DNA from 2 places in the Pseudomonas sp. UM16 genome. Region 2 is predicted to be linked to the other one. Evidence: predicted binding sites of a transcription regulator. Region 2 holds the regulator's gene; the other holds the start of a gene.
The links. Region 2 encodes FliA, which starts transcription of late flagellar genes. Its sites were predicted from a motif close to CTAAAGTTTNNNNNNNNNNNGCCGNTAA; they were not measured.
Positions count from the first base shown of each region.

Region 1: the regulator FliA is predicted to act here: its motif matches at 2,040-2,067, upstream of ACQRAX_RS19345 (flagellar protein MotY).

Region 1 covers NZ_JBNPJT010000016.1:77,738-82,115, forward strand. The annotation lists gene ACQRAX_RS19330 (peroxiredoxin) at 1-184, shown strand, start outside; gene rnt (ribonuclease T) at 262-930, opposite strand; gene pyrC (dihydroorotase) at 927-1,973, opposite strand; gene ACQRAX_RS19345 (flagellar protein MotY) at 2,104-3,057, shown strand; gene ACQRAX_RS19350 (argininosuccinate synthase) at 3,187-4,378, shown strand, end outside.
Region 2 covers NZ_JBNPJT010000002.1:271,795-276,172, reverse strand. The annotation lists gene flhF (flagellar biosynthesis protein FlhF) at 1-1,211, shown strand, start outside; gene fleN (flagellar synthesis regulator FleN) at 1,331-2,164, shown strand; gene fliA (RNA polymerase sigma factor FliA) at 2,161-2,901, shown strand; gene ACQRAX_RS03320 (chemotaxis response regulator CheY) at 3,006-3,380, shown strand; gene ACQRAX_RS03315 (protein phosphatase CheZ) at 3,400-4,188, shown strand; gene ACQRAX_RS03310 (chemotaxis protein CheA) at 4,201-4,378, shown strand, end outside.

The sequences.
Region 1 (4,378 bases), on a different contig from region 2:
GATCGTCAACGACCTGCCACTGGGCCGTAACATGGACGAACTGCTGCGTCTGGTCGACGCCCTGCAATTCCACGAAGAGCACGGCGAAGTCTGCCCTGCCAACTGGAAAAAAGGCGACAAGGGCATGACTGCTTCGCCTGAAGGCGTTGCTGCTTACCTGAGCGAGAACGCTGGCAAGCTGTAATCGCCAGCGATAAAAAAAACCGGCCTAGATGGCCGGTTTTTTTGTACCTGCAAGAATGCTGGTGCGATGGCTCGGCTTCAGTCGTTGAAATCCTGCCAGCCGCCCATTTCCTTCCAGCGGTTGACGATGCCGCAGAACAACTCAGCGGTCTTCTCGGTGTCGTAGCGGGCCGAGTGGGCTTCACGACCGTCGAAGTCGATGTCGGCGCTCTGGCAGGCTCGGGCCAGCACGGTCTGGCCGTAGGCAAGCCCGGCCAGGGTTGCAGTGTCGAAACTGGAGAACGGATGAAACGGGTTGCGTTTCATGTCGTTGCGCGCCACGGCGGCGTTGACGAAGCCCAGGTCGAAGCTGCTGTTGTGCCCAACCAGGATTGCTCGCTTGCAGCCATTGGCCTTCAATGCCTTACGCACGCCACGGAAGATATCGGTCAGTGCCGATTCTTCACTGACCGCCATGCGCAGAGGGTGGTCCAGCTTGATACCGGTGAATTCCAGGGCCGCCTGTTCAATGTTGGCGCCTTCGAACGGCTCGACGCGGAAGAAGTAGGTGTGTTCCGGGAACAGAAAACCTTTTTCGTCCATGCCGATGGTCACTGCGGCAATTTCCAGCAGCGCGTCGGTGGCGCTGTTGAAACCGCCGGTTTCTACGTCCACGACAACGGGCAAATAACCGCGGAAACGCTCGGCCATTGGATGGCGCGGGCCGCCGCTTTGACCGTCCTGGTCGTCGTACAGATCTTCACTCACGCAGTTTCCTCCAGCAGGCGCCAGCGCAGTTGCTCACTGGCGCGCAGCGGGATAACGGTTTGCTCGCCAAACGGCAAGCTATTTGGGGCGGTCCAGCTTTCGCGAACCAGGGTAATGGTTTCGGTGTTGCGTGGCAGGCCATAGAAGGCCGGGCCGTGAATACTGGCGAAGCCTTCGAGCTTGTCCAGGGCATTGCGCTGTTCGAACGCTTCGGCGTACATCTCGATGGCAGCGTAAGCGGTGTAGCACCCGGCGCAGCCACACGCGGCTTCTTTGGCGTGCTGGGCGTGCGGTGCAGAGTCGGTACCGAGGAAGAATTTGCTGCTGCCGCCGGTGGCGGCGTCCAGCAGCGCCACCTGGTGGGTGTTGCGCTTGAGGATTGGCAGGCAATAGAAGTGTGGGCGAATACCCCCCACCAGCATGTGGTTGCGGTTATACAACAGGTGCTGGGCGGTGATGGTCGCGCCTACGTTGGCCGGGGCCTCGTTGACGAACTGCACGGCGTCGCTGGTGGTGATGTGTTCGAACACTACCTTCAAGGTCGGGAAGCGCTCGACGACACGGCGCAGGTGCTCATCGATGAACAGCTTCTCGCGGTCGAACACGTCGATTTCGCTGCGGGTCACTTCACCGTGGACCAGCAGCGGCATGCCGACCTCGGCCATGGCTTCGAGTACCGGGAAGATTTTGTCGACGCTGGTGACGCCGGAATCGGAGTTGGTTGTCGCTCCGGCCGGGTACAGCTTGGCGGCATGCACGAAACCGCTGGCCTTGGCCACGCGGATTTCCTCGGGCTGGGTACGGTCGGTGAGGTACAGCACCATCAACGGTTCAAAGCGGCTGCCAACCGGGCGTGCGGCCAGGATGCGCTCGCGATAGGCGCCAGCCTCGGCGGCATTACGCACGGGCGGTACCAGGTTGGGCATGATGATTGCACGAGCAAAGGTGCGCGCAACGTCGCCAACAGTGTGGGGCAGGACGGCGCCATCGCGAAGATGGATGTGCCAGTCATCGGGACGCAGGAGGGTCAGGCGGTCGGACATTGGGGATTCCAGGCGGGTCGAACTCAAGGTGAATGCTACCGGAAAAGCCGGGCCCGAGCACTCGCTATCAAGTTTTGCCGACGCTGACCGATAGCCTGCGGGTATACCGTGAAAATCTGTGGAGCCGCCCGTGCGCCAGCGTTATCTAGCCCTGCTCAGTGTGTTTGTCTGCTTCCCGGCGACAGCACTTACCTTCCAGACCCGTCTGGAGAATATTGAGTGGAAGGTCGAAGGTGATCAGTTCGAATGTCGACTGGTCCAGCCGGTTGCCGATTTTGGCAGCGGTGAGTTCGTGCGTCGTGCCGGTGAACAGGCGACCTTTCAATTGCGCTCTAGCAGCAATGCGCTGGGCAGTGGCTCAGCGATGCTGCTCGCCGCCGCTGCGCCCTGGCAGCCAGGGCGTGGCGATATCAACCTGGGAGCGGTACGTATGAGCCGAAACGGCGTACTGTTTACCAGCTCCCAAGGTCAGGCCAGTCGCCTGATCAACGGGCTGCTTGACGGTCGTAGCACCGTCGTACGCAACCGTGCCGGTGAGGCCGGGCGGGCGATGGAAGTGCGCCTGCTGCCGGTGAAATTCAGCAAGGCCTACAGCGACTATCAGCTGTGCGCTGCCAAGCTGCTGCCGATGAACTATGACCAGGTCCGCCAGACGCGGGTCGGGTTTCCCGGTGGCGGTATCGATCTGGATGCCGATGCCAAAGCACGTCTGGACGTGATTGTGGCGTTTCTCAAGGCTGATCCGACGGTCAACCACATTGAGCTCAATGGACACTCCGACAACAGTGGCAATCGTCTGACCAACCGTGATCTGTCCCGCCGCCGCGCGCTGGCAGTAATGGAATACCTCAAAGTGCACGGCGTTGCCGAAGATCAAATCACGGTGCGTTTTCACGGCGAGCGCTATCCGTTGGCCGCCAACAACTCGGCGGCTAACCGCGCGCGCAATCGGCGGGTGAATATTGAGCTTGATCGGGTGACGCCAGTGCAAACCCAGGCGCAGAAAGAGCCAGAGAAAACGCCAGAACCAGCACCAGCGGCTGCTGCGCAAGTGGATAATAGTCAAGCGCCGATCAAGTCCTGAGCTGCGACCGTCCGTCGCGCCCTCGACAGTTCCTGTCGCTTTGTCGTCACAAGCTGTCGCCCCACTGTAATTTTTCCAGCAAGGCCGGTAGAATCAACGGCTTTCCGTAAAACCCCGTGGAGTGATGGCATGGCGGACGTAAAAAAGGTCGTACTGGCGTATTCCGGCGGCCTTGATACTTCGGTGATTCTCAAGTGGCTGCAGGATACCTACAACTGTGAAGTAGTGACGTTCACTGCCGACCTGGGGCAGGGCGAAGAGGTCGAACCGGCCCGCGCCAAGGCTCAGGCCATGGGCGTGAAAGAAATCTACATCGACGACCTGCGCGAAGAATTCGTGCGCGACTTCGTCTTCCCGATGTTCCGCGCCAACACCGTTTACGAAGGTGAGTACCTGCTGGGTACTTCCATCGCTCGTCCGCTGATCGCCAAGCGTCTGATCGAAATCGCCAATGAAACTGGTGCCGACGCCATTTCCCACGGTGCTACCGGCAAGGGTAACGACCAGGTACGTTTCGAGCTGGGCGCCTATGCGCTCAAGCCAGGTGTCAAAGTCATCGCTCCGTGGCGTGAATGGGACTTGCTGTCGCGCGAAAAGCTCATGGACTATGCCGAGAAGCACGGCATCCCGATCGAGCGTCACGGCAAGAAGAAGTCACCTTATTCGATGGACGCCAACCTGCTGCACATCTCCTATGAAGGCGGTGTGCTGGAGGATACCTGGACCGAACACGAAGAAGAGATGTGGAAGTGGACCAAGTCGCCGGAAACCGCGCCGGACGTTCCAACTTATCTGGAACTGACCTACCGCAACGGTGACATCGTCGCCCTGGACGGCGTAGAAATGACGCCGGCCACCGTCCTGGCTACCCTTAACCGCATTGGCGGTGAAAACGGCATTGGCCGTCTGGACATCGTCGAGAACCGCTATGTCGGCATGAAGTCCCGCGGCTGCTACGAAACCCCTGGTGGCACCATCATGCTGCGCGCCCACCGGGCAATCGAATCGATCACCCTGGACCGTGAAGTCGCTCACCTCAAAGACGAGCTGATGGTCAAATACGCCAGCCTGATCTACACCGGCTACTGGTGGAGCCCGGAGCGTCTGATGCTGCAGCAGATGATCGACGCATCTCAGGTTAATGTGAACGGCGTGGTTCGCCTGAAGCTGTACAAGGGCAACGTCATCGTCACTGGCCGCAAGTCGGATGATTCGCTGTTCGACGCCAACATTGCGACCTTCGAGGAAGATGGTGGCGCCTACAACCAGGCGGACGCTGCAGGCTTCATCAAGCTCAATGCGTTGCGCATGCGTATTGCCG
Region 2 (4,378 bases):
TTGCTGGCGGTGTCGAGCTGACGGCGGCGCTGGACTACAAGCTGTCTGCCCTGGCGCCCCGGGTTCCGAATGTCGAGCTCGAAGATGAATTGCGCAAGACCCAGTCGCGCATCGTCACCGCCCAGGCCGAGCTCAGTAGTCGTAGCGAAAGCGAAGACGGCAACCGTCAGCTGTTTGCCGGTTTGCCACTGACCGCTTCTGAGCCGCTGGTCGAGGCGCACGTCGAAGCCCCCGTCGCTCCCGCACCGGCGGCTGCCGCGCCGGTCGATCCGCGACTGTTCGATGCCATGCGTTCGGAGCTTACCGGGCTGCGCGAACTGCTCGAAGTTCAGCTCGGCTCGTTGGCCTGGAGCCAGTTGCAGGGCAATCAACCGCAGAAGGCCAACCTTTGGCGGCGCCTGCAGCGTATTGGCCTGTCCGGCCCGCTGGCGCATGAACTGCTGGAGCAGATCAGCGGCATCGAAGAGCCGCGTCATGCCTGGCGCATGCTGTTGGCGCACCTGGCACGCAGAATTGATGTGCCGCAAGTCGAACCGATCGAGGAGGGCGGTGTCATTGCTATGGTCGGTCCGGCCGGCATGGGCAAGACCACTACCCTGGCCAAATTGGCGGCGCGTTACGTGCTCAAGTACGGCGCACAGAACCTGGCGTTGGTGAGCATGGACAGTTTCCGTATCGGTGCCCAGGAGCAGCTCAAGACCTTGGGGCGGATCCTCAATGTCTCGGTCACTCATGTAGATCCGGGTCAGTCCCTGGCTCAGGCCCTTGAGCCGTTGCTGCGCAAGCGTGTGGTGTTGATTGATACCGCTGGCTTGCAGGCCAGTGATCCAGCCCTGCGCATGCAACTGGAAACCCTTGCCGGACGTGGTATTGCGTCTAAAAATTATCTGGTACTGGCGACCACCAGCCAGAAACAGGTGCTCACCGCCGCCTATCACAGCTACAAGCGCTGTGGGTTGGCCGGGTGCATCCTGACCAAGCTTGATGAAACGGCCAGTCTCGGAGAAGTCCTGAGCCTGGCCATCAGTCACGAATTGCCTGTGGCCTATCTTACCGATGGGCCGCGCATTCCTGACGATCTGCACCTGCCGCGCCGCCACCAATTGGTCAGTCGCGCGGTCAGTGTGCAGATGCAGGACGAGCCCAGCGAAGAGGCGATGGCCGATATGTTCGCTGATCTCTACCACAGCCCCGGCAAGCGTGTCGGCTGAGGTGATTGTGAAGACGTTGCAAAGTATCTGCATGGATGGACTGCCAGGCATTTTTCAGGTGTTGAAAGCGCAGCCGGTCATGTGGCCTCGGTCTAAGCAAGACAAGGTAATGAACAAACATGGGTAGCATGCATCCCGTACAGGTGATCGCCGTAACTGGCGGCAAAGGTGGCGTCGGCAAGACCAATGTGTCGGTGAACCTGTCATTGGCGTTGGCAGAGCTTGGCCGTCGGGTCATGCTGCTGGACGCCGACCTGGGCCTGGCCAACGTCGACGTATTGCTCGGCCTGACGCCCAAGCGCACCCTGGCTGACGTCATCGAAGGCCGCTGCGAACTTCGTGATGTGCTGCTGCAGGGGCCCGGTGGGGTGCGCATTGTGCCTGCCGCCTCCGGCACGCAGAGCATGGTGCATCTGGCACCCGCGCAGCACGCTGGCCTGATTCAGGCTTTCAGCGAAATTGGCGACAACCTCGACGTCCTGGTGATCGATACCGCTGCGGGTATTGGTGACTCAGTAGTCAGTTTTGTCCGCGCCGCCCAGGAGGTGCTGTTGGTGGTGTGCGATGAGCCCACCTCGATCACCGACGCTTACGCGCTGATCAAACTGCTCAACCGCGATTACGGTATGAACCGCTTCCGGGTCCTGGCCAACATGGCACAGAGCCCTCAAGAGGGGCGCAACCTGTTCGCCAAGTTGACCAAGGTCACAGATCGCTTCCTTGACGTGGCCCTACAATACGTCGGCGCGGTGCCTTACGACGAATGCGTACGCAAGGCGGTGCAGAAGCAGCGAGCGGTCTATGAAGCCTTTCCGCGTTCCAAGTGCGCGCTGGCGTTCAAGGCCATTGCTCAGAAGGTCGATACCTGGCCGTTGCCTGCCAACCCGCGCGGTCATCTGGAGTTTTTTGTCGAGCGCCTGGTGCAACCGACGAGTGCAGGTCCGATGCTATGAACGCCAGCGGTTATCGGATGTACAGCAAGGCTTCGCGCGATGGCCAGTATGAATTGATCGAGCGCTACGCGCCGTTGGTCAAGCGTATTGCCTATCACTTGCTGGCACGATTGCCGGCCAGTGTGCAGGTGGAGGATCTGATCCAGGCCGGCATGATTGGTCTGCTCGAGGTTTCCAACAAGTATGACGCGAGCAAGGGTGCCAGTTTCGAGACCTACGCCGGTATCCGGATCCGCGGGGCAATGCTTGACGAAGTACGCAAAGGAGACTGGGCACCACGCTCGGTTCACCGCAATACCCGCATGGTCAGTGACGCGATTCGGGCAATTGAAGCAAAAACCGGCCGTGACGCTAAAGATCACGAGGTTGCTGCCGAACTCCAATTGAGTCTCGATGATTACTACGGGATTTTGAATGACACCCTGGGCAGCCGCCTGTTCAGTTTCGACGACCTGTTACAGGACGGCGAACATGAAGGCCTGCACGAGGATGGCGCCAGTGCCCAGCTCGAGCCTTCGCGCGACCTGGAAGACGAGCGCTTTCAGGCAGCTTTGGCCGATGCCATTGCCAACTTGCCCGAACGCGAGCGCCTGGTACTGGCGCTGTACTACGACGAAGAGCTGAACCTCAAGGAAATCGGTGAGGTGTTGGGTGTCAGCGAGTCGCGTGTCAGCCAGTTGCACAGCCAGTGCGCGGCGCGTTTGCGCAGCCGCCTGGGAGAATGGCGGGCGCGTTGAACGCAGGTTCAATGCAGTCGTGAAATGTAGTGCCCGAATTGATTGAATGCGCGTTCAGCGCTGAGCGCGTTAAAGACTGCTTGGAGGTCTAATTGAACAAAGACATGAAAATCCTCATCGTCGACGATTTTTCGACGATGCGGCGGATCATCAAGAACTTGCTGCGTGACCTGGGCTTCACCAATACCCAGGAAGCTGACGACGGCAACACCGCGCTGCCAATGCTCGAAAGCGGCCATTTCGACTTTCTCGTCACCGACTGGAACATGCCGGGCATGTCCGGCATCGATCTGTTGCGCAAAGTGCGTGCTGACGAGCGCCTCAAGCACCTGCCGGTGTTGATGGTGACGGCTGAAGCCAAGCGCGAGCAGATCATCGAAGCAGCCCAGGCCGGCGTCAACGGCTATGTGGTCAAGCCGTTCACCGCGCAAGTGCTGAAAGAAAAGATCGAGAAGATCTTCGAGCGCGTCAATAGCTAAGACACGCCACGGGGGCGCTATGGAGCAAACACATTCATCGTTGGACGGCTTCGAGTCGACACTGAAGAAGCATGCCCACGAACTGGTCGACAGTCTCGAGCGGGGCAAATTTGGCGACGCGGTGCAATTGATCCATCAGCTAAACCAGACCCGTGACCGTGGCCTGTACCAGGAAGTGGGTAAGCTCACGCGTGAGCTGCACAGTGCGATCGTCAGTTTTCAGATCGATCCGCAAATGCCTCAGGCCGAAGAGGTTTCACAGATCACTGACGCCACCGAACGCCTGTCCTATGTGGTCAAGCTGACGGAAGGGGCGGCCAACCGGACCATGGATCTGGTTGAAGCCAGCACGCCAGTGCTCAATGAGCTGAGTGACGAAGCTCAGGCATTGAGTGTCGACTGGCAGCGCTTCATGCGCCGCGAAGTGGCGGCGCCGGAGTTTCGTGAACTGGCCAAACGCGTCGACAGTTTTCTCACGCGCAGCGAGGAGGGCAACCGCAAGGTCGCCGGCCACCTCAATGATATTTTGCTGGCTCAGGACTATCAGGACCTGACCGGTCAGGTGATCAAACGTGTAACCGCACTGGTCACCGAAGTAGAAAGCAATCTGCTCAAGCTTGTGCTGATGGCCAGTCAGGTCGATCGTTTTGCCGGTATCGAACATGACCACCAACAGCTGCGCGCTGAAAAAGATCAAGAAAAACATCCAACTCGGGGTGAAGGTCCGCAGATTCATGCCGATAAGCGTGAAGACGTTGTGTCCGGTCAGGACGATGTCGACGATCTGCTGTCCAGTCTGGGTTTTTAGGGAGCACGTTTAATGAGCTTCGGCGCCGATGAAGAAATCCTTCAGGATTTTCTGGTAGAAGCCGGCGAGATTCTTGAGCAACTGTCCGAGCAACTGGTCGAGCTGGAAAGCCGTCCGGATGATGCCGATCTGCTCAATGCGATCTTTCGCGGTTTTCACACTGTAAAAGGGGGCGCCGGCTTCCTCCAGC